Regions from separate parts of the Rhodopseudomonas julia genome, predicted to be linked through region 1. Evidence: predicted binding sites of a transcription regulator. Region 1 holds the regulator's gene; each other region holds the start of a gene.
What was found. The regulator LexA, encoded in region 1, represses DNA repair genes until DNA is damaged. The targets are predictions, from matches to a motif close to TGTTCNNNNTGTGTTCNG.
Positions count from the first base shown of each region.

Region 2: the regulator LexA is predicted to act here: its motif matches at 3,157-3,174, upstream of J2R99_RS03000 (PA0069 family radical SAM protein).
Region 3: the regulator LexA is predicted to act here: its motif matches at 4,797-4,814, upstream of recA (recombinase RecA).

Region 1 covers NZ_JAUSUK010000002.1:1,398,248-1,405,780, forward strand. Annotated here, with positions in the region: gene J2R99_RS15840 (molybdopterin molybdotransferase MoeA) at 1-1,182, shown strand, start outside; gene lexA (transcriptional repressor LexA) at 1,284-1,997, shown strand; gene J2R99_RS15850 (ComEC/Rec2 family competence protein) at 2,026-4,230, opposite strand; gene gltX (glutamate--tRNA ligase) at 4,328-5,752, shown strand; gene gltA (citrate synthase) at 5,955-7,250, shown strand; gene lpxB (lipid-A-disaccharide synthase) at 7,263-7,533, opposite strand, start outside.
Region 2 covers NZ_JAUSUK010000001.1:635,507-643,039, reverse strand. Annotated here, with positions in the region: gene J2R99_RS03020 (uracil-DNA glycosylase) at 1-411, shown strand, start outside; gene J2R99_RS03015 (MFS transporter) at 509-1,876, shown strand; gene moaB (molybdenum cofactor biosynthesis protein B) at 2,001-2,543, shown strand; gene J2R99_RS03005 (glycosyltransferase family 2 protein) at 2,550-3,044, opposite strand; gene J2R99_RS03000 (PA0069 family radical SAM protein) at 3,383-4,471, shown strand; gene rnhB (ribonuclease HII) at 4,635-5,261, shown strand; gene J2R99_RS02990 (F0F1 ATP synthase subunit B family protein) at 5,434-5,919, opposite strand; gene J2R99_RS02985 (F0F1 ATP synthase subunit B) at 5,922-6,494, opposite strand; gene J2R99_RS02980 (F0F1 ATP synthase subunit C) at 6,565-6,792, opposite strand; gene J2R99_RS02975 (F0F1 ATP synthase subunit A) at 6,841-7,533, opposite strand, start outside.
Region 3 covers NZ_JAUSUK010000002.1:879,616-887,148, reverse strand. Annotated here, with positions in the region: gene J2R99_RS13360 (Crp/Fnr family transcriptional regulator) at 1-313, shown strand, start outside; gene alaS (alanine--tRNA ligase) at 399-3,068, opposite strand; gene recA (recombinase RecA) at 3,657-4,745, opposite strand; gene J2R99_RS13345 (carbonic anhydrase) at 4,872-5,525, opposite strand; gene cckA (cell cycle histidine kinase CckA) at 5,645-7,533, opposite strand, start outside.

The DNA.
Region 1 (7,533 bases):
GCCGTTGCCCGCATGCTCGCAGGCGTCACGCGACGGGGTGAAGACACCGTTCCCCTGGCGAAGGCGCGCGGTCGCGTGCTTGCATGCGATCTCTCCGCAAAGCGCAACCAACCGCCGTTCCGTGCCTCCGCAATGGATGGATATGCCGTCCGCGCGGAAGATACCGCCGCCGGCGCAGTGCTGCGCCAGATCGGCGAAGCACGCGCAGGATCGCATTTTTCCGGCACGATCGGCACGGGCGAAACGGTCCGGATTTTCACCGGTGCACCGGTGCCCGCCGGAGCGAACGCCATCCTCATTCAAGAAAATGCCAGAGCCGACGGCGAGTGCATCGAAGTTCTGGAGCCAGTGGCGGCGGGCCGACACATTCGCGCCGCGGCATTCGACTTCCGAGAGGGCGAAACGCTGCTTCCTGCCGGGCGTCGGATCGGGACCCGCGAGACGGCGCTTGCCGCCGCCATGAACCATGCCGTCATTGCGGTCGCGCAGAGACCGATTGTGGCCATTCTTTCCACCGGCGACGAACTCGTCGAGCCCGGAGAAGAACCGGGGCCCGATCAGATCGTTTCGTCGAACGGCATGGCGATCGCCGCGATGGTCGCGGCCTGTGGCGGTGTCGCGCGGGACCTCGGTGTCGTCATCGACGACAAACAGGCGATTGTGGATGCCGCAGCGGGGGCGAAAGACGCGGATATCCTGGTGGTGATCGGCGGTGCTTCGGTCGGAGATCACGACCTCGTCCAGCCGGCGCTCTCCGAGAAAGGTCTGAAGGTCGATTTCTGGCGGGTCGCCATGCGACCGGGCAAACCGGTCATGTTCGGTACGCTCGGGCGCACCCGGGTACTCGGCCTACCTGGAAATCCCGTCTCTGCCCTCATCTGCGCGCTCGTTTTTTTGAAGCCGCTTATCGCGGCAATGCAGGGCGCCGAAGGTACCGAGCAAACGAGGCTGTTGCCGCTTGCAGCAGCGTTGCCCGAGGTCGGTGACCGCCAACAATATTTGCGCGCGCGCTTCATCGATTGCCTGGGGCGAACGGCCGTCACCGTCGCCGACGACCAGGATTCGTCGCTTCTTGCGACGCTTGCCCGTTGCGACGCCCTCATCATCCGTCCTCCCTTTGCTCCGGAGGCCAAGGCGGGCGATGTGGTTTCCGTCATAGATCTCGCGCAAGCCCTCTCGTAACCCGCGCGGCGCTCCCCGAGGCTTGTGGAACACGCCATGAACAGGTAGTGTGCGTTCGTGATTTGTACACGAGACGCGACTCGCATCGCGAGGGGACGGCAATGCTGACAAAGAAGCAGCTCGAGCTTCTGCTCTTCATCAATGAAAGACTGAAGGAATCGGGCGTGCCGCCCTCGTTCGACGAGATGAAGGACGCGCTCGATCTGAAGTCGAAATCGGGAATCCATCGCCTCATCACAGCCTTGGAAGAGCGTGGCTTCATCAAGCGGCTGCCCAATCGCGCGCGCGCCCTGGAAGTTCTTCGCCTCCCCGATGCGGTCAATCCCAGCTTCGGGCGACCGCAGCAGCGCGGCTTCACCCCGAGCGTGATCGAAGGGCGACTCGGCAAGGCGCCGCAACCGGCTGAGGAAGAAGCGTTCGAAGAGAGCGAGCGCGGCGCAAGCGTCCCGGTCATGGGGCGGATTGCGGCAGGCGTTCCGATCTCCGCCATTCAGAACCAAAGTCATTCCATCGTCGTGCCGCCGGATCTCCTTTCGAAGGGCGAGCATTTTGCACTCGAGGTGCGCGGCGATTCCATGATCGAGGCGGGTATTCTCGACGGGGACACCGTAGTCATCCGCCGCCAGGACAGTGCCGATAGCGGAGATGTCGTCGTTGCGCTGATTGACGACGAAGAAGCGACGTTGAAGCGATTGCGTCGCAAAGGCGCGTCGATTGCGCTCGAAGCCGCCAATCCCGCCTACGAGACCCGCATCTTCGGCCCAGACAGAGTCCGGATCCAGGGCCGCCTCGTGGGGCTTTTGCGCCGCTACTGAGCGCTCGTCGACCTTCCTGGTCTCGACGTCATCTGAGCGCCGGCGGCCCATGCCAGGGTCGCCGGATCGATGGGCGTGACATACGAAGTTCGAGGTGCGGAGTGGCCCTGTCCGGTCCCCTGTGAGCAATAAATAGAGCGTGGGCTCCGTGGGCGGCGAGCGCAGAGCGATCGATGACAAACCGCGCCGCGCAATCTGCGGGCGCGCGCAGTTGTGTCACGATAATCTCGGCGCGATGGCAATCTTCCGAAAAGGCCACAGGATCTGTGACGCGCGACAGGGTCAACCCTTCCGGCATCTCCAGAACGCAGGCTTCGTCATCGCAACGAAAGCCTGGAGCTCCGGCGGGGTCATCTTCCGGCTCTCCCTCGCGCCAGACATCGTGAAGGAAGGAGCCTTGCCGCGCACCGACGACGTGGAGGTGGCCAGAAACGTCGCGGGCTGCAACCGCCCTGCCCGCCTCGTCCACCAGAACGTCGGGCTCGGCGCCGAGCAGCCAGGCAAGGAATGTCCCCACCAGAAGCGGCGCTATACCGTAGAGGCGGAGCTGCGAGCGCCACAGGCTGAGCCACAGAATCCCCCCGCTCATCAGCATGAGCGCGATTGCAGGAAACGGTGGGACAAGAACCGTGGCGCCGGGCAGTGACGCCACAAAATGCGCCGAGGCGAGGACGAGATCGATGCCCCATGCCATGACGGTCAACGGCAACACTTCCAGACCGAACGGCATTGCGATCAGGCTGATGAGCCCCGCCGGCATGACGAGGAGCGAAACCAGCGGCATCGCGATGAGATTGCCCAGAAGCGAGTAGGACGCGAGCCGTCCGAAATGGAAAGCCGCAAACGGCGATGTCGCCAGGCCCGCAACGAGCGTGGTCAAGCCGACCGTACCGATCGCAACGATAGGCCTGCGGAGAAGCCGCGCGAGCCCTCGGGCGGGTTCTGCAAGATCATGGCGCGGACGGTCGCGCCAGGCCTCCCAGGCCGCCACCAAGGCTGCAACGGCCAGAAAGGACATCTGAAAGCCCGGTTCGAGCACACTCTCGGGTTGGAGCGCCACCACCACGAACGCCGCAATCGCGAGGTTGCGCAATGACAGAGCGGGACGATCCAAAAAGACGGCCGTCAGCATGACCGCGATCATCACGAAGGCTCGGATCGTCGCGACGTTGCCGCCTGAGATCGACAAATAGAAAGCGCCGACTGCAAGCGCGATAGCGGCCGCGATTTTACGGATCGGCAGAACGAGCGCAGCATGTTCGGAAAGCGCTAGCACCGCACGCATGAGCCAGAAGGCCGTGCCGGCGATCAGCATCATATGCAGGCCCGAAATTGCGAGAATATGCGCAAGCCCCGCGATCCGGAGCGCATCGACGTCCGCATCCGCGATCTGGCCACGATCACCGACGAGAAGCGCTGCGGCGATCGCAGCAGCGGGGCCCGCCACGGCGTCGGTAATCCGCTGTGCGATCGCTCGACGGATGGCGGCAATCGCCACGAACACATGGACGCCGCTCACTGGTTCGACGACCGTCAACGCACCAAAGACGAAACCGGAAGCGCCGATCCCATCGAAGAACGCCGCCCGCGCGGGATCGTACCCTCCGGGCATCGCCGGGCCCGGCAGCGGTGCCAGCCTTGCACTGCCCTCTACCCTCGCCCCAAGCGGCGGCAGATCGGTGCGCAACGTGAGCCGGATCTTGTGTGGCGTCTCCTCTGCAGGAAGCCGCTCGATGCTCACCTGGTCGAGGACCACCCGCGGCGTTCGTTCAGCACGTGTCTCCACCGCCACCACCCGGCCGGTAAGCTGGCCACTCAGCGGATGTTCGACCATCGGCGCTCGAAGGCTTTCGACGCGAAGTTTGCCCGCAGACATCCCGGCCAGAAAGCAGGCGACGAGAACCAACGGATAGGCGCCACCACCGCGCCGCCACGCAAGGAATGCGGCAAACACCGCAGTGCCGGTTGCGAGCAGAAGCGCCGAAAGCAAAGGCTCGCGTGGCAAGATGAAATAGGTGGCCGCGCCACAAGAGAAGCCTACGGCCAGAAACAGAAAGCCGCGCCGCTCCTCAAAATCGTGCGCGACTTGGTCTCTCAGATGTGCCGCATGAGACGCAAGGCCGTAGCCGAAGCGGGTAAGCCGGCCAGGCGGCAAAAAGCCTTCGATGCGGCGACCGTCTTGCGAGGGCCGCTCCCCATCCGCCGCGCTTGACTGTCCGCCGCTTGGTTCCATGCTTGCAAGCATCCGGCGCTGTGGCTAGACCGAGCCAATCTTACACGTGGGCCGGGCATCAACCAATCGCCCCGCCCCTTTGCCAGCCAAAACCACCATGTCATCTCATCCGATTACCCGCTTTGCTCCCTCGCCAACCGGCTTTTTGCACATTGGCGGCGCACGTACGGCGCTCTTCAACTGGCTCTATGCGCGGGGCCGCGGCGGCAAAATGCTGCTCAGGATCGAGGACACCGACCGCCAGCGCTCGACCGATGCTGCCATCGCAGCCATTCTGGACGGACTCTCCTGGCTCGGCCTCGATTGGGACGGAGAACCCATCTCCCAATTCGCCCGCATGGAGCGCCATGCCGAGGTGGCCTGGCAGCTCGTTGAAAGCGGCCACGCCTATCGCTGCTATGCCTCACAAGAAGAGCTGGCGGAGATGCGCGAGACCGCGCGCGCCGAGGGACGGCCTCCCCGCTATGACGGGCGTTGGCGAGACCGCGATCCGTCCGAAGCGCCGGAAGGCATCAAGCCGGTCATCCGCATCAAGGCTCCGCAGGACGGAGAGACGGTCGTCGAAGACCATGTGCAGGGCCGCGTTACCTTCCCGAACCGCGACCTCGATGATTTCATCATCCTGCGCTCGGACGGAACGCCCACCTACATGCTGGCCGTCGTGGTCGACGATCACGATATGGGCGTCACCCACGTTATTCGCGGCGACGATCACCTCACCAATGCCGCCAGACAGGGCATCATCTACGAAGCGCTTGGCTGGCAGGTGCCACAATGGGCGCATATCCCGCTCATCCATGGCCCGGACGGCGCCAAGCTCTCCAAACGTCATGGCGCGCTCGGCGTGGAGGCTTATCGCGCGATGGGTTACCTTCCGGAGGCGCTCCGGAACTATCTCGCACGCCTCGGCTGGGGCCATGGGGACGAGGAGATTTTCTCCTCAGAGCAGGCGACGGAATGGTTCGATCTTGACGCGATCGGCAAGGGCGCGGCGCGCTTCGACTTCGTCAAGCTGCAAAACCTAAACGGGCATTATATCCGACAGGCGGACGATGCACGGCTCGTTGCCGACATGCTCAAGATCCTTCCTGAGATGGAGACACCACCGGCGTTTCCGGCGGAATTGAGTGCGGCGCAGCGTACGCAGCTCATGCAGCTCATGCCGGGCCTGAAAGAGCGCGCGAAGACGCTGGTCGAACTGGTGCACAATGCGACCTTCCTGTTCGCGGCGCGGCCATTGACACTCGACAGCAACGCAGAAGGGTTGCTCGACGAGGACGCTCGCCGTCGCCTCGGTCTTCTGCGGGATGCCCTCGGCAATTGCGCGTGGGAAACCGAGCCGTTGGAAGGCGCGGTGCGTACTTTGGCAGAATCGGAAGGCATCAAACTTGGCAAGCTGGCACAGCCCCTGCGTGCTGCGCTGACAGGCTCGACATCGTCGCCAGGGATCTTCGACGTGATGCTCGCCCTTGGACGTGAAGAGACGCTCGCCCGTATCGCCGACCAGGCAAGCGTTGCGTAATGCTCATGGCGGACGCGGCGTCCTCAGGCGCCGCCCCTGCCCTTCACGTAAGCTCAGCGCCCGCTCTCATCTTGCGGTGCAGCGCAAAAGCCGATAGCACTCGGGACAGCTAAACATCCACGACGCGGACTCTTCCGGGGGGAGGCGCAGCTCAAGTTGCGCATGCTGGAGTCTCGCGTCGATCCACAAAGGGGTGAAGTGTATGAGCGACTCCAAGGCGACCTTGAGCATCGGTAATGAGAACTGGGACTTCCCGGTTCGCGAGGGAGTAATCGGGCCATCGGTCGTCGACATCTCATCGTTGTATCGAGAAACCGGGCGGTTCACCTACGATCCTGGTTTTACCTCAACGGCCGCTTGCGAATCTGAAATCACTTATATCGACGGTGACGAGGGCACCCTTCTTTACCGCGGCTACCCGATCGAACAGCTTGCCGAACACGGCGATTTTCTGGAGACCTGCTACCTCCTGCTGTACGGCGAATTGCCGACGAAGGAGCAGAAAGCGGACTTCGACTACCGGGTCACGCACCACACGATGGTGCACGAGCAGATGTCGCGCTCCTTCCAGGGCTTCCGGCGCGACGCGCATCCGATGGCCATCATGGTGGCGATGGTCGGCGCAATGTCAGCCTTCTACCACGACTCCACCGATATCGCCGATCCTTACCAGCGCATGGTCGCCTCGCTTCGGATGATCGCCAAGGTGCCTACCATCGCGGCGATGGCGTATAAGTACCACATCGGACAGCCCTTCGTTTATCCGAAGAACGACCTCGATTACGCTACGAACTTCCTTCGGATGTGCTTCGCCGTTCCCTGTCAGGAATACGAGGTCGATCCGATCCTGTCGCGCGCCATGGACCGGATCTTCATCCTCCATGCCGATCATGAGCAGAATGCATCGACGTCGACGGTGCGGCTTGCCGGTTCCTCCGGCGCCAATCCCTTTGCCTGCATCGCTGCGGGCATTGCCTGCCTCTGGGGCCCTGCTCATGGTGGCGCCAATGAAGCCGCCCTCAACATGCTGCAGGAGATCGGCACGCCGGAGCGGATTCCGGAGTTCGTGGCCCGCGCGAAGGACAAGAACGATCCGTTCAGGCTTATGGGCTTCGGTCACCGGGTCTACAAGAACTACGACCCGCGCGCGCGCATCATGCAGCGCACCTGCCACGAGGTTCTCGAAGAGATCGGCGTCAAAGACGATCCTCTTCTGAATGTGGCCATGGAGCTCGAGCGCGTCGCACTGACTGACGAGTATTTCCTGGAGAAGAAGCTCTATCCGAACATCGACTTCTATTCGGGCATCACCCTGAAGGCACTGGGCTTCCCGACGACGATGTTCACGGTTCTCTTCGCCGTTGCTCGTACCGTTGGGTGGATCGCCCAGTGGAAGGAAATGATCGAAGATCCGAGCCAGCGCATCGGCCGTCCGCGCCAGCTCTACACGGGCTCGCCGAAGCGCGATTACGTCAATCTGTCCGACAGGACAGCCTGAAGCCTCCTCGGCTCACCTCGGAATGCTGGAAGGGCGGCCACTGGCCGCCTTTCCTTTTTGTGCATAGTCGAGAACGATGTCGGCAGCTCGCTCGCTCGGCGTCTGGCCATCCGGCGTTTCCATCAGCGCATCAAGGCGCGCAAAACCGGAAAGCTGCGCCTCGCGAGCCGGCCCCTCCTCCAGGAGCGCCAGGATTTCGCCGGCGAGCACCTCTGGAGAGCCGGCGTCATCCAGGAATTCAGGCACCGTATTGTCGCCCAGTACGAGATTGGCGAGCACGATC
Region 2 (7,533 bases), on a different contig from region 1:
CCCTTTGTCGGGCGTTCAGGGCGCCTCCTCGACCGTATGCTCGCCGCGATCGGACTTGATCGCAGTGGCGTCTATATCGCCAATACGATTCCGTGGCGCCCGCCCGGCAACCGCGATCCCTCGCCGATGGAGCGGGCGATCTGCCGGCCCTTCATCCAACAGCAGATCCGTTTGGCCGATCCCGATTTTTTGATTCTCCTCGGCAATGCCGCTGCCAAGGAGATGCTCGATACCACGATGGGCATCACGCGGCTGCGCGGTCGTTGGATCGATTTCGACACGGGCGCTCGCCAAGTCCGTGCCATGGCGACGTTTCATCCAGCCTATCTTCTGCGCAATCCACTCCAGAAAAAGCTCGTCTGGCGCGATCTGTTGACGCTGAAAGCCGCCCTCGAAGAGGCTCAAGACTGATCAGCTGACAGAGCTGTCGCAAAGCGTGAACGCGGAAGGGCTTGACCGTCGCCAACGCACAGGGTTACCGGCGGCTCGCGGCAATTCGGCGTCCATTATGGCCAGGCAACTTCTCCCTATCGCTGCGCTCCTTTTGAGCGTGGCCTTCTTGCTGACTGCGAACGGTTTGCACTCCATTCTGCTGCCGATCCGCGGCGGCTTGGAGCATTTTTCGACGTTTTCGCTGGGTCTCGTCGGTACGGGCTGGGCCATCGGCTTCGTCGCCAGTTGCTTCATGGCGCCGCGCATCGTCCATCAGGTCGGTCATATTCGCGCTTTTGCGGCCTCCGCCGCTGCCGCTGCCGTCATCGTCCTCTTGAATGCGATGATCGTGACGCCGCTGTCGTGGATCCTTCTGCGCATCTTTTCCGGTTTCGTCCTCGCGGCCTGCTTCATGATCATCGAAAGCTGGCTGAACGAAAGGGCGACCAACGAAAATCGCGGCACGATTTTCGGCGTCTACATGACGATCACCTATGTGGCGATCGTCGTGGGGCAGATGCTCGTGGCCGTCGGCGATCCCGCCCGCGACACCTCCTTCATGGTTGGGGCGATTTTCTTCTGTCTGGCGCTCCTGCCTTTGTCGCTGTCGCGTGCGGCAGCTCCCCAGCCGCTGGCCGGTGTCACGCTCGATTTGAAGCGGCTTTTTCAGAATTCTCCGGTTGGCTTCGTGGCGACGCTCCTCGTTGGTGTCGCCAATGGTGCTTTCGGAACGCTCGGGCCTTTGTTCGGCTTCCAGATGGGGCTTGGGACGGCTCATATCGCCACCTTGATGAGCATCGCCATCATTGCCGGCGCGCTCATCCAGATGCCGGCGGGGCGGCTGTCCGACCGCTTCGACCGCCGCTTCATGATCGGCGGTGCGGCACTTCTCGCCTCGATCATCGGCATGGGGATCGCCGTCTTCGCGCCACACAATCCGATCGTGCTCAGCCTTGCCTTCGCGCTTTATGGCGGCACGTCCTATGCGCTCTATTCGCTCGCCGTCGCCCACGCGAACGACTTTGCGAGCGATCTCTCCTTCGTGCAGGTCTCTTCGGGCCTTCTGCTGCTTTACGGCATCGGCACGATGGTCGGGCCGCTCGTCGCGTCAGGCACGATGGAAAGTTTCGGCCCGCAAGGGCTTTTCGTCACCACGGCGGTCGCGCATTTCGCCATGGCGATCTTTTCCGTCTACCGCACGACGCGCCGTGCCCCGCCGCCGCAACATGAGCGCGAGACGTTCTCCGCCGTGCCGAGCCCGCGCATGCTGACGCCGCAGACGGCCGTCCTGCAGCCCGATCCAGAAGAGCTTCCGCCGGCGCCCGAACCTGAGGAGGTTTCTGAGACAGAAGCTCCGCAGGAAGACGGCTCCGACGATGCGACCGGGGAGACGCCGAGCAAGGCGGGCGGGGACAAGACGAAAGAGACGGAAGCGACCCCCTGACGGGGGGCTTGCTCGCGCCCGGCTGCGAGGCCCGCGTCGAGGGGCGAAACTCATACTGTCCCTTGACCGGCGGAGCGTTGCGCCCTCTGTCACGTCAATCTGTGCTTCGAGCCCGGGAGATGGAATGACGCAAAGCGGCGACGAGCGGGGCTTCATCCCCGTCAAGATTGCGGTGCTGACCGTGTCGGACACGCGCGCCCTTGCCGATGACCGCTCCGGTGGCACGCTTGCGGATCGCATTCGCGAAGCCGGGCATGTTCTCGCCGGGCGCGATATCGTTCGTGACGACGTTGAGGAAATCCGCAGGACCGTTCGCGGCTGGATCGCCGATGACGCGATCGATGTGATCATCACCACCGGCGGCACCGGCTTTACCGGGCGTGACGTGACGCCGGAGGCGCTCGAGCCTCTGTTCGAAAAGCGGATGGACGGCTTTTCAGCGGTCTTCCACCGTATCTCCTATGACAAGATCGGCGTCTCGACGATCCAGTCGCGCGCCACCGCAGGGGTGGCGAATGCGACCTATATCTTCGTTCTTCCGGGCTCGCCCGGGGCCTGCCGGGATGCCTGGGACGGTATCTTGAAGAGCCAGCTCGATTACCGCCACAGGCCGTGCAATTTCGTCGAGATCATGCCCCGGCTCGACGAACATCTGAGACGCGGCTGACGCCTCTCAGGCCGGCGGCGCCATACGCGCGGAAAGGCGTTTGGTGGACTGGCCGCGGGCAAGAGATTTGAGGTCGTCAGCCGCACCGGCCGCTTCCATATCGGATTTGCGCATGAGCACGCCGCGGCGAAGGGGCTCTTCGCGCTCCAGGAAACCGAAGAGCGCTTTGCGCTTGCCGACGAGGGTGAAAGTCGCGGCTCCGCGGCCTGGCTCCTCCATCCATTCGCGAACGGCCGTCATCCAGCCGTCGAGCGGGCGGGCACCGCCTTCCATCAAGAGCAGCCACTCGCCACGAGCAGCGGCGATCGTCTCTGTGAGAGCCTCTCGGCCCACGAGTTCTGCCCCGGCAGCGTCCGCCACCGCCTCGATCTCGTCGTCGCCGGGCGTGCCGACGACATAGGCGTCGCGCACCAGACCCTCGACTGCCGCAGGCACGAGGGCGGTCAGGCTGCGCGCCAGATGCTGGGCATCGTCGGGCACGGAAAGAAGCACGGTGATCATGATGTTCTGCTAGCGAAATCGGGCGCTTAACCCAACAGAAAGGTAACCGTTTCGTTAAGGAACGCCATCCCATCCCCGGCTTCCTCGCTTCGCCTAGGAATAAAGTCACCATTGTTCTTGTAATGTTCCGTTGTTCGCGATATATTCCGCTCATGCCTGAGCCGAGCACCACCTTCGCCCCGCCGACACCCCACACCCCAAGGGGCGGTACCGCAGCAGCCGCAAAGCGGAATGCCGCATCCTCCGCGCCATCACGATTTCGCGCAGAGCGAGATGCGGCCTGGGTGGCGCTCGGCCAGGCAGATTCAAGATTCCAAGAAACCGGACCCCAAGACGGGATGCCCGAACAGGGCACCAATTCGCTTCGCCCGGCCGCGCGGCGTGGTCGCGGCGCTGTCTCCAACGAGACGGGTCGTTACGAGAAGCAGACAAGGCAGTTCGTCGAGGATGGCTGGGACAGTCTCGACGAACTGCCGCGTTTGCGCACCGAAGTGACGATCGAGCGGCCCCGAAAGATCATCACCCGCAACGCGTCCCCGGATATTTCCTTCGATCGATCCATCAACCCCTATCGAGGTTGCGAGCACGGCTGCGCGTATTGTTTCGCCCGCCCGACGCACGCTTATATGGGCCTGTCACCGGGGCTCGACTTCGAAACGCGGCTTTTCGCCAAACCGGATGCGGCGAAGCTTCTGGAAAAAGAACTTGCCGCGCCGGGCTATGAGGTGCGCCCGATCGCGATCGGCACCAACACCGACCCTTACCAGCCGGTCGAGCGCCAGTACCGCATTATGCGCGATGTGCTGGAAGTCCTGGCGGCCGCCAATCATCCGGTTGGCATCGTCACCAAATCGGCGCTCGTCCTGCGCGATCTCGATATCCTCGCGCCGATGGCGGAGAAGGGGCTCGTCAAAGTCGGTCTCTCCGTGACGAGCCTTGACCATAAGCTGTCGCGCATGATGGAGCCGCGCGCCTCGACGCCGGCGAAGCGGCTTGAAGCGATTTCCGGCCTGAGCGAAGCCGGCATTCCGGTGTCCATCATGACGGCGCCGATCGTGCCGGCCATCAACGACAATGAGATCGAGCGCCTTCTCGAAGCGGGCGCGGCGGCGGGGGCCACGTCTGCCGGCTATGTGCTGTTGCGGCTGCCGCTCGAAGTGGCGCCGATCTTCAAAGAATGGCTCAAGGAGAATTTCCCGGACCGAGCCGAACATGTTCTGTCGCTGATGCGCTCCATGCGGGGCGGCAAGGATTATGATTCGGCCTGGCATGAGCGCCAGAGGGGCAGGGGGCCTTACGCCTGGCAGATCGGTCGCCGTTTCGAACTGGCGGCAAAGCGCCTGCGGTTGAACGAGAGGCGCTACGACATGCGCACGGATCTGTTTTCTCCGCCGGTGCCGGTCGGCGGCCAGTTGGCGCTCCTTTAGGGGGCACAAGAGAAGCTTTTGTCTGAAGGTGGAAAGCGTGTCTTTGCAGGCGAGGGCCCGGCTTGCATCACGAAGGATCGCGGCCTATCGGCGGTTTATGTCTGCGACAAAGACGATTCGCAAACCGAAAGCTCAGAAGCCGGGCGGCGCGAAGGCTGCGCCCATGGCGAAGGTTGCGGGCCCGCATCTGCAGGCTGAGACGCGGCTGATGCTTGCCGGCTATCGCCGCATCGCTGGCATCGATGAGGTAGGCCGTGGCCCGCTCGCCGGTCCGGTCGTGGCGGCGGCGGTCGTTCTTGATCCCAAAAATATCCCGGCCGGCATCGACGATTCCAAGGCGCTCACGGCGCTTCGCCGCCAGGAGCTCTATGAAGAGATCCTGGCCTGTGCCGATGTCGCCGTTGCCTATTGCTCGACGGCGACCGTCGACCGGATCAACATCCGCAATGCGGCGCTTCTTGCCATGGCGCGGGCGCTCAGAAGCCTGCCCGAGGCGGCCGATGCCGTCCTCGTCGATGGACGCGATAAGGTGCCGAACATTGCTCTGCCGTGCGAAGCGCTGATTGGCGGGGACGCCTCCTCGCTCTCGATCGCAGCGGCCTCGATCGTCGCCAAGGTGTCCCGCGACCGGATGATGGCGCATTGCGACGGGGTTTTCGCGGGCTACGAACTCGGATCTCACAAGGGTTATGCGACGCCGGCCCACAGGGCGGCCCTGACGCGGCTTGGCCCTTGCCGCCTCCATCGCTCGAGTTTTGCGCCTATCGCGGCGCTCCTCGCCGACAAATAGGCCTTGAGCGTTGCCTCGAAAGAGGGGCGGGAAAGCAGGCGTTCACCGCAACCATTTCGACAAATCGTGAGCCTCGCCGGGTGCCGAACGAGGCGGCGTCTGAACGAACGGCTGTGGAAAAAGAAAAAGGCGGGCCGAAGCCCGCCTTTTATCGTCTCTATGTTGAAGTCACTCAGTGCCGCTTCAAACCCTCGATGGAGGTGTTGATCAGCCGCTGACCAACCGCACCCTCGTTCTGTTTGGCGAGGATCTTGGCGGAGGCTGCGACGGCCACGTCGACCGCCCGTGCCTTCACGTCGCTCACCGCCTGGGCCTCGGCCTGAGCGATGCGCTGTTCCACACCGCGCGTGCGCCGCTCGATATATTCCTCGAGGCGTTGCTTGGCTTCGGCGGCGTGGGCGGCCGCTTCGTTTTCCGCAAGCGCCACGATCCCGGCCGCCTCTTCCTCGGCCTCCTGGCGGCGGCGCTGATACTCGGCCAGAAGCGCCTGCGCCTCTTCCCGCAGGCGCCGAGCCTCGTCGAGCTCGTGCTGGATCTTCTCCGAGCGCTTGTCGAGCGCGGCCGTCATCATCTTCGGCACGCCGAGATAGATCATGATGCCGAGGAAGGTGAGAAGGCCGATGAAGACCCACAGCGAAGCTAGGCTGGTTGCGTCCATCGTTATCTCCGCTCGTTCATGGCTGCGGAGACGGCTGACCCGACCTCCGCATCTGCCGGAGCTTCTCCGGACAGGGTCTCAACGAGCGCCTCGGTCGTCTCCTTGGCGATCGCGTCGACTTCGGCGAGAGCCTTGTCGCGCACCTCGCCGATACGTGCTTCGGCCGCCTGCAGCTTCTCTTCAAGCTCCGCCTCGGCCTTGCTCCGCTCGTCCTCGACCTCCGCTTTCGCCTTGTCTCGGGCGTCCTGGGCAATGCCGTGAGCGCGCTGCCGGGCTTCTGCAAGCGCCTGCTCGTAGGCCGCGATCGCCTCGTCGCTTTCCCGCTTCAGCTTTTCTGCCTCTGCGAGATCGTCGGCGATGCGGTCGTGCCTCTCCTCAAGGATGGTGGCGATGCGTGGCAACACCATCTTGCTGAGCAGGTAATAGAGCAGGCCAAAGAAGACCGCGAGCCAGACGAGCTGCGAGAGATACGTGGACGGATCGAAAGGCGGAAACGCGCCATGCGCCGCGTCCGCGATTTCGGTGTGTTCCGCCGCCGTTTCCGCGGCCGTCTGAGCGAGTGCCGTTGTTACCACGTGCTCTTCTCCTCAAGCCGTTCGGCCGCCGGTGGCGAGTGCCCCCGGCGCGCCGTCTTCGCTGTCTGGCTTAGACGGCGAAGATGAGGAGAAGGGCGATCAGGAGCGAAAAGATGCCCAGCGCTTCCGTGACCGCGAAGCCGAAGATGAGGCGGCCGAACTGGCCGTCCGCAGCCGCGGGATTGCGCAATGCGCCTTCGAGGAAGTGGCCGAAGAGCGAACCCAGGCCAACGCCGGCCCCGCCCATGCCGATGCAGGCAATGCCCGCGCCAATCAGCTTTGCAGCATCTGCTTCCATGTTCATGCTCCTTGCGTGTTGGAAGAGGATGGAGAAAAAACCGCGCCGTCAGTGCGAAGGATGCAGCGCGTCGTTGAGGTACATGCAGGTCAGAATTGCGAAGACATAGGCCTGCAGGACAGCCACAAGAATTTCAAGAGCCGTGAGTGCCACCACCATCAGGAAAGGCAGGATCGCACCGACCCAGCCGATCACGCCGAACGTCGACAGCGAGATGATGAAGCCGGCAAACACCTTGAGGGTGATATGACCGGCCAACATGTTGGCGAAAAGACGAATGGAGAGGCTGACGGGCCGCGAGATGAACGAGAGGATCTCGATGGCCACGATCATCGGCAGGATGAGCCCAGGCACCTCGTCGGGCACGAACAGCTTCAAAAAGCCGAAGCCGTGCTTGGAAAAGCCGTAGCCGATCACGATCGCCATGACGAGAAGGGCAAGCGCGCCCGTGATCACGATATGCGCCGTCACGGTGAAGAAATACGGCACCATGCCGATCAGGTTCGCCACCAGGATGAACGAAAACAGCGTGAAGACGAACGGGAAGAAACGCATGCCTTCCGATCCAGCCGCTTCGCGCAGCATGTTGGCCGTGAACTCGTAGAACATCTCGGTGACGTTCTGCATGCGGCCCGGCACGAGGCCACGGCCGCGCGTCGACAGCATCATAAAGCCGACGATCAGCATCACCGTAATGGCCATGAACAGCGCCGAATTGGTGAAAGCGAACGTGCTGTGGCC
Region 3 (7,533 bases), 520 kb from region 1:
GGTCGGCGCCCGCCTGCAGGAAACGCAGGCCCGCGTCGTGGAGATGGCCACCCAGCAGGTCGAGCAGCGCGTGGCGCAGGCGCTTCTGCGCCTCACCGAACAGGCCGGACGCCCGACCGAAGATGGGGTGGAAATCGATTTCCCGATCACCCGCCAGGACATTGCGGAGATGACCGGGACCACGCTTCACACGGTCAGCCGGCTCCTCAGTTCTTGGGAAGAGGCAGGTTTCGTCAAGAGCGGCCGTCAGAAGGTGACGATCGTCGATCAGGAAGGTCTACGGAAGATCGCCGAAAACCGGCACCAGAAATAGGCCGCCCAAACAGGCCGTCAGCAACAGGCCCAAAAGGGGCCGGCGTTCTTCGAGGACGCCGCGCCCGCATTGTTGGCAAACAGACCTATGCCGCGAGTTCTTCGACCCGCGCGGTGATCGCCGCGAGCGCGGCTTCCGCCTGGCCGGCATCCGGACCGCCCGCCTGCGCCATATCCGGCCGCCCGCCGCCACCTTTGCCACCCAAGGCCTCAGATCCGAGCCGCACCAGGTCGATGGCGTTGAACTTGTCCGTCAGATCGCTCGTAACGCCGACAGCGAGCCCTGCTTTGCCGTCGTTGACGCCGACGATGGCGACGACGCCCGAGCCGACCGCCTGTTTGCCCTCATCGACGATTCCGCGCAGATCCTTGAGCGCGACGCCTTCCACGAGGCGTGCCATCAGCTTGATTGAGCCGATTTCTCTGACAGGCTCGGCGCCCGCTTTGCCACCGCCCATGGCCAGCTGCTTCTTGGCTTCCGCGAGCTCGCGCTCAAGCCGTCTGCGCTCTTCCATGAGACCGTCGACGCGCTCGACAAGCTCTTCCGGACGCACCTTGAGACGACCAGCGAGATCCTTCACGCGCCTGTCCTGCTCGGCGAGATAGCGGCGTGCCGCCTCGCCCGTCAGGGCCTCCACGCGACGTACGCCCGCGGCAACCGCACCCTCACTCAAAACCTTCACCAGGCCGATTTCGCCCGTCGCGCCGACATGAGTGCCGCCGCAAAGCTCCACCGAATAGGGTTTCGTCTCGCCGGCATCTCCACCGACCTCCGTGCCCATGGAGACAACCCGCACTTCATCGCCGTATTTCTCGCCGAAGAGCGCCATAGCCCCGGCGGAAATTGCCGCCTCGCGATCCATCAGCCGTGTCGTCACCGGCGCATCCTGCAAGATAACGGCGTTGGCGCGGTCCTCGACGAGCCGAAGCTCTTCCTCGCTCATTGGCTTCGGATGGGAAAAATCGAACCGCAGCCGGTCGGGCGCCACGAGCGACCCCTTCTGGGCGACATGCGGACCAAGCGTGTCGCGCAACGCCTTGTGCAGAAGATGCGTCGCCGAGTGGTTGGCCCGGATCGTCGTGCGGCGCTTGCCTTCGATGATCATACGGACATTGTCGCCGAGGGAGAGCTTGCCCTCCTCCATCCGCCCGAAATGGACGAAAAGCCCGTCCGCCTTCTTCTGCGTATCCTCCACGCGGAAGACGCCGCCCGCCTCGCTGCGAATGACGCCGGTGTCGCCGACCTGACCACCCGATTCGCCATAAAAGGGCGTCTGGTTGACAACGACCGCGCCCGCATCGCCGGCATTCAGTTCCGACGCGCGCTCGCCATCCTTGACGAAACCAAGCGTGACGGCCTCGGCCGTTTCCGTGCCGTAGCCGAGGAATTCCGTGGCGCCATGCTCCTCCTTGAGCGCCATCCAGACTTCTTCCGTCGCCGCCTCGCCGGAGCCCGCCCAGCTTGCGCGAGCCTCCGCCCGCTGACGCTCCATCGCATCGGTGAAGCCGGCGAGATCGACGCTGATGCCGCGGTTCTTGAGCGCGTCCTGCGTCAGATCGAGCGGAAACCCATAGGTGTCATAGAGCTTGAAGGCGGTCTCGCCATCGAGCATGTCGCCTTTGTGAAGCGAACCCGCCGCCTCGTCGAGAAGGCTCAGCCCGCGCGACAGCGTGCGCTGAAAACGGCTCTCCTCCAGACGGATCGTCTCGGTGATGAGAGCCTCAGCGCGCATGAGCTCGGGATAAGCGCCGCCCATCTCGCGCATGAGGGTCGGGACCAGCGAATAAATCACCGGCTCCTCGGCGCCGAGGAGATGCGCATGACGCATTGCCCGCCGCATGATGCGACGCAGCACGTAGCCCCGCCCGTCGTTCGACGGCAGCACGCCGTCTGCAATCAGAAAGCTCGTCGCGCGCAGATGATCGGCAATCACGCGATGGCTCGCACGGTTCGCCTCGGTCGCCTTGGCGCGCGTCGCCCCTTCCACGGCCTCGATCAGATGCCGGAAGAGGTCGATGTCGTAATTGTCGTGCACGCCCTGCAGGACAGCCGCGATCCGCTCAAGCCCCATGCCCGTATCGATCGAAGGCCGCGGCAGGTTGTGGCGCTCGCCGCCTGCCACCTGCTCGAACTGCATGAAGACGAGGTTCCAGATCTCGATGAAACGGTCGCCGTCCTCGTCGGGCGAGCCCGGAGGCCCTCCGGGGATCTCCGCACCGTGATCGTAGAAAATCTCCGAACATGGACCGCAGGGTCCAGTCTCGCCCATCTGCCAGAAATTATCCGAGGTCGCGATGCGGATGACCTTCTCTTCCGGCAGGCCGGCAATCTTGCGCCACAGCGAAAACGCTTCTTCGTCGTCGGCATAGACGGTGACGAGAAGCCGCTTCGGGTCGAGCTCGAATTCCTTGGTGACGAGGTTCCAGGCAAGCTCGATCGCGCGCTCCTTGAAATAATCCCCGAAGGAAAAATTCCCGAGCATCTCGAAAAAGGTGTGGTGACGCGCCGTGTAACCGACATTGTCGAGATCGTTATGCTTGCCGCCCGCCCGCACGCATTTCTGCGAGGTGACTGCGCGCGGATAAGGAGCCTTCGCCCGCCCCGTGAAGAAGTCCTTGAACGGGACCATGCCCGCATTGGTGAACATCAAGGTCGGGTCGTTGCGGGGCACGAGCGGGCCGGAAGCGACGATCTCGTGGTCGTGCTTGGAAAAATAGTCGAGGAACGCAGAGCGGATCTCGTTGACGCCGATCATCTGGCGAAACACCTGTGGTTGGACCTCATGGCCACCGAACATCTACGGCCGGCACCGAAGTAATGGGATTTCCGGGCTGTCGTCGGATCACCGCCGTCATCGGATCACCGAAAGCCCGCAGGCGGTGGTTTTAGCGACGGGCCGGAGAACTGTCCACATGGCTGAACCCTACGCCAAACAACACCGGAAGCCCGAAGGCGCGCAACTATCCTGTCAGTCACGCGCGACACCGAAAATGTGCGTCGCCGTCCGGCGAGAAACGGTCCACTCCCAATCATCGGCGTCCATCCGCCGCAACCGACCTCTCATCCCGTGTGCGACTGGCCGGAATTGGCGACGTCGAAGAAACCGGCCCCGGACCAGAAAAGGCCTCGCGGGCAAGGCAGCCTCACCGACGCACGGACCGGCTGCCTGAGAATCTCGGTCCGAAATGCCGTCACAGGCGTCGCGAACAATCACACTGGGCTAAGAACGAAAACCAGAAAGCCCGCCAGAAGCGGGCTCTCCAGAAACACAAATATTGCTCACTCATCCCGTGCCCGCTCGCCCATCTCGGCGAAGCGATGAGGATAAAACGACGAGCCTGCCTCAGGCCTTCGCCGCCTTGCCGCCCTCGTCCTCCTGGCGCGGACCGTCCAGAAGCTCATCCGCAATGAGACCGGCATTCTCGCGGATCGCCTTTTCGATGGCGTTGGCGACATCCTCGTTTTCGCGCAGGAAGTTCTTCGCATTCTCCCGGCCCTGACCGAGACGCTGGCTGTCGTAGGAGAACCAGGAACCGGATTTTTCGACGATACCGGCCTTCACGCCGAGATCGAGAAGCTCACCCGTATGGGAAATGCCTTCCCCATACATGATGTCGAATTCCACCTCGCGGAACGGCGGTGCGAGCTTGTTCTTCACCACCTTGACCCGGGTCTGGTTGCCCACGACTTCGTCGCGATCCTTGATGGCACCGATCCGACGAATATCGAGGCGCACGGAGGAATAGAACTTCAAGGCATTGCCGCCCGTCGTCGTTTCCGGGCTGCCGAACATGACGCCGATCTTCATGCGGATCTGATTGATGAAGATGACCATCGTATGCGAGCGCGAGATCGAGGCCGTGAGCTTCCTGAGCGCCTGGCTCATCAGCCGCGCCTGCATGCCGGGCAACGAATCGCCCATCTCGCCTTCGAGCTCGGCGCGCGGTGTGAGAGCGGCGACCGAATCTACGACAAGCACATCGATGGCTCCCGACCGCACCAGCGTGTCGGCAATTTCGAGCGCCTGCTCGCCCGCATCCGGCTGCGAAATCAAGAGGTCGTCGAGCTTGACGCCGAGCTTGCGCGCATAAATCGGATCGAGCGCATGCTCGGCATCGATAAAGCCGCAAATGCCACCCTTCTTCTGTGCCTGTGCCACCGTGTGCAGAGCGAGCGTCGTCTTACCCGAGGATTCCGGCCCATAGATTTCGACCACGCGCCCGCGCGGCAGACCGCCAATGCCAAGCGCAATATCAAGTCCGAGTGAGCCGGTCGGGATCGTGGCAACTTCGACGACCTGCCCTTCCTTGCCGAGCCGCATGATCGACCCCTTGCCGAAGGAGCGCTCGATCTGGCTGAGAGCAGCATCCAGAGCCTTGGTTCGATCCATAGATTCTTTGCCTCCTTCGAGTACGCGCAACGGATTCGCCATCGGACTATCCTCTAAAGTTCAGCGGATGACTACCCGCTCCTCAGAGAATTTCGTACTCTATTTGTTCTATACCGTCAACACCGAGGGATCCCGTCTCGGCGGGCCGAAAGAAGTGTGCCCGACAGCTCAGTTTGAGGGCTTCGCCGTGCTGATCGGCTCGAAGACATCGCTGTCTGGGCGCCGCACCATCAGAAGCCCCGTCGCCACCGCGAAATAGGCCGCATGGAGTGCGAGCGAGCCCTCTTCCACGCGCCGCTGCACGAACGGGAACGTCATCAGATTATCGAGCGTCTTCACCGCCGATACCTGCTCCAAACGCTGCAGATACTCCTCGAGAGGCTCTGGACCACGCGGGCCAAGCTCTTCGGCAGCAGGCGCGATCAAAGACATCCACTTGCCGATGAAATCACCGGGTGACAGCGGTCCGACCTCATCATCGGCAAACGCGCGGATGCCGCCGCATCTGGCATGTCCGAGAACGACGATATGCTTCACCTTCAAGGCCTCGACGGCGAATTCGATCGCCGAGGAAACACCGTGCTGCGAAGCCGACGGCGAATAGGGCGGCACGAGATTGGCCACATTGCGCACCACGAAGAGTTCGCCGGGCCGCGCATCGAAGATCACTTCCGGCGAAACCCGCGAATCGCAGCAGCCGATGACCATGATCTCGGGACTCTGCCCAACCTCTGCAAGCTCTGCATATTGATGCTGCTCGATCGGCAGTCGACCATCGCGGAAAGATTGATAGCCCTGAAGGAGACGCTCGGGAAAACGCATGTGACACACCTCTAGGCCGGCGACTTCGCCGAAAACACATGAACAGGCAAGTGAGAACGGCAGCTCATCCCCACTCCGTCTCCCCCGGGCCATCGACCGCTCGGTCATGCCCCCGCCCGCTAAGGCTGCAAGACACGCTTCACCGTGACAGCCAGATCCTTGAGCGAGAACGGCTTCGGCAGAAAGTGGAAATCCTCGTTCTCGGGCAGATGCCGTGCAAAGGCGTCCTCCGCATATCCGGAGACGAAGATGATCTTCAAGGCGGGATTGGTCTTGCGCAGCTCTTTCAGGAGCGTCGGCCCATCCATCTCCGGCATGACGACGTCGGACACGACGAGATCGATAGCACCGTCCATATCCTTCATGATGCGAAGCGCCTCCGGACCGGAGGCAGCTTCGTGCACCTCATAGCCGCGCGCAGCGAGCGCGCGCGAGGCGAAGGCGCGCACGGCCTCTTCGTCTTCGACAAGAAGGATGGTGGCGCTGCCGGTGAGATCGGTCGGCTCGGCCTTTGCCGAGGTGACCTCCTCCTCCGCTTCGCGCTCCGCCACATAGCGTGGGAGAAGCAGCGAGAAGGTCGTACCTTTGCCAAGCTCGCTGTCGACGAAGATGAAGCCGTCCGTCTGCTTGATGATGCCGTAGACCGTGGAAAGTCCGAGGCCGGTTCCCTTGCCGATCTCCTTCGTCGAAAAGAAAGGTTCGAAGATTTTTTCTATCACCTCCGGCGTCATGCCGGTGCCGGTGTCGGTGATCTCGATCAGGACGTAATCGGCGGGTCGGAAGCCGTCCTGGCGGAAGCGATGGCTCTCGGCTTCGGCCAAATTGCTGGCCCGGATCGTAAGCGTTCCGCCGTTCGGCATAGCATCACGCGCATTGACGGCGAGATTCACCACCACCTGTTCCAGCTGGTTGAGGTCAGCCTTGACGGGCCAGAGCCCGCTCTTGTGATCCGTCTTGAGCTCGACCGTCTCGCCAAGGAGGCGGTCCAGCAGCACGGTGAGATCCGATAACACCTCGTCGAGGCGAATGACGCGCGGCTGCAGCGTCTGCCGGCGGGAGAACGCCAAAAGCTGCCGCACCAGCCCCGCGGCACGATTGGCGTTCTGCTTGATGTTCATGATGTCTTCGAACGCCGGATCGGATGGCCGGTGGTTCGACAAAAGCAGGTCGGAAAAGCCGATGATGGCGGTCAGCACATTGTTGAAATCATGCGCGATACCACCGGCGAGCTGCCCGACCGCCTGCATCTTCTGGCTCTGCGCGAACTGAGCCTCGAGCGCTCTCTGCTCGGTCGTCTCAAGCGCATAGACGATCGCCGCGTCCTCGCCGGGCTCGCCTTCGACGATCGGGCTGACAAAGAAGCGGGCGCTTCGTTCCTCGTCGCTCTCGAACTGCGCGTCGACCGGGGAAATATCGCTTTGACCGTTGATCGCCGCATTGAGAGCGGCCTTGAGCGCGGGCCGGTCGGTGGCCTTCACCACGCTTGTGAGCTCGATACGGGCGGGCCCGCTCTTGCGGAAAAGCTTCAGGAAACGCGCATTCGAAAGGTTGATCGCTCCGCTCCGGTCGACGGAGGCGATCGCCATCGGCGTGTTGTTGAAGAAGCGCGTGAACCGTCGTTCTGCCGCAAGCCCTGCATCGCCGTCGGCAAGCCCAACTTCAAGCACGAGCGTGCGGGAGGCGCCGACCGTGCCGTCGGCCGAGACCGGCACGCGGTGCAGCAAACGAACTGGTTTGCGCGTCCCGTTCGCCCGCACGAGGTCGATCTCGAGGCGCTCCGTGGCCGTCTCCCCGCGCTGGCCCGAAGCTTCCAGAACAGACAGGCTCTCAGCCGTGACGAAATCACCGATCTCTGCGGCACCCGGCTCGAAATCGGCGAGATCGATGCCGAGCCACTCCGCCAATGTGGCGTTGACATATCGGATGCGGCCGTCCGGCTGCATGGAAAAGAAACCGGCAGGAGCGTGATCGAGATAATCGATCGCGTTCTGCAGCTCCTGGAAGATGT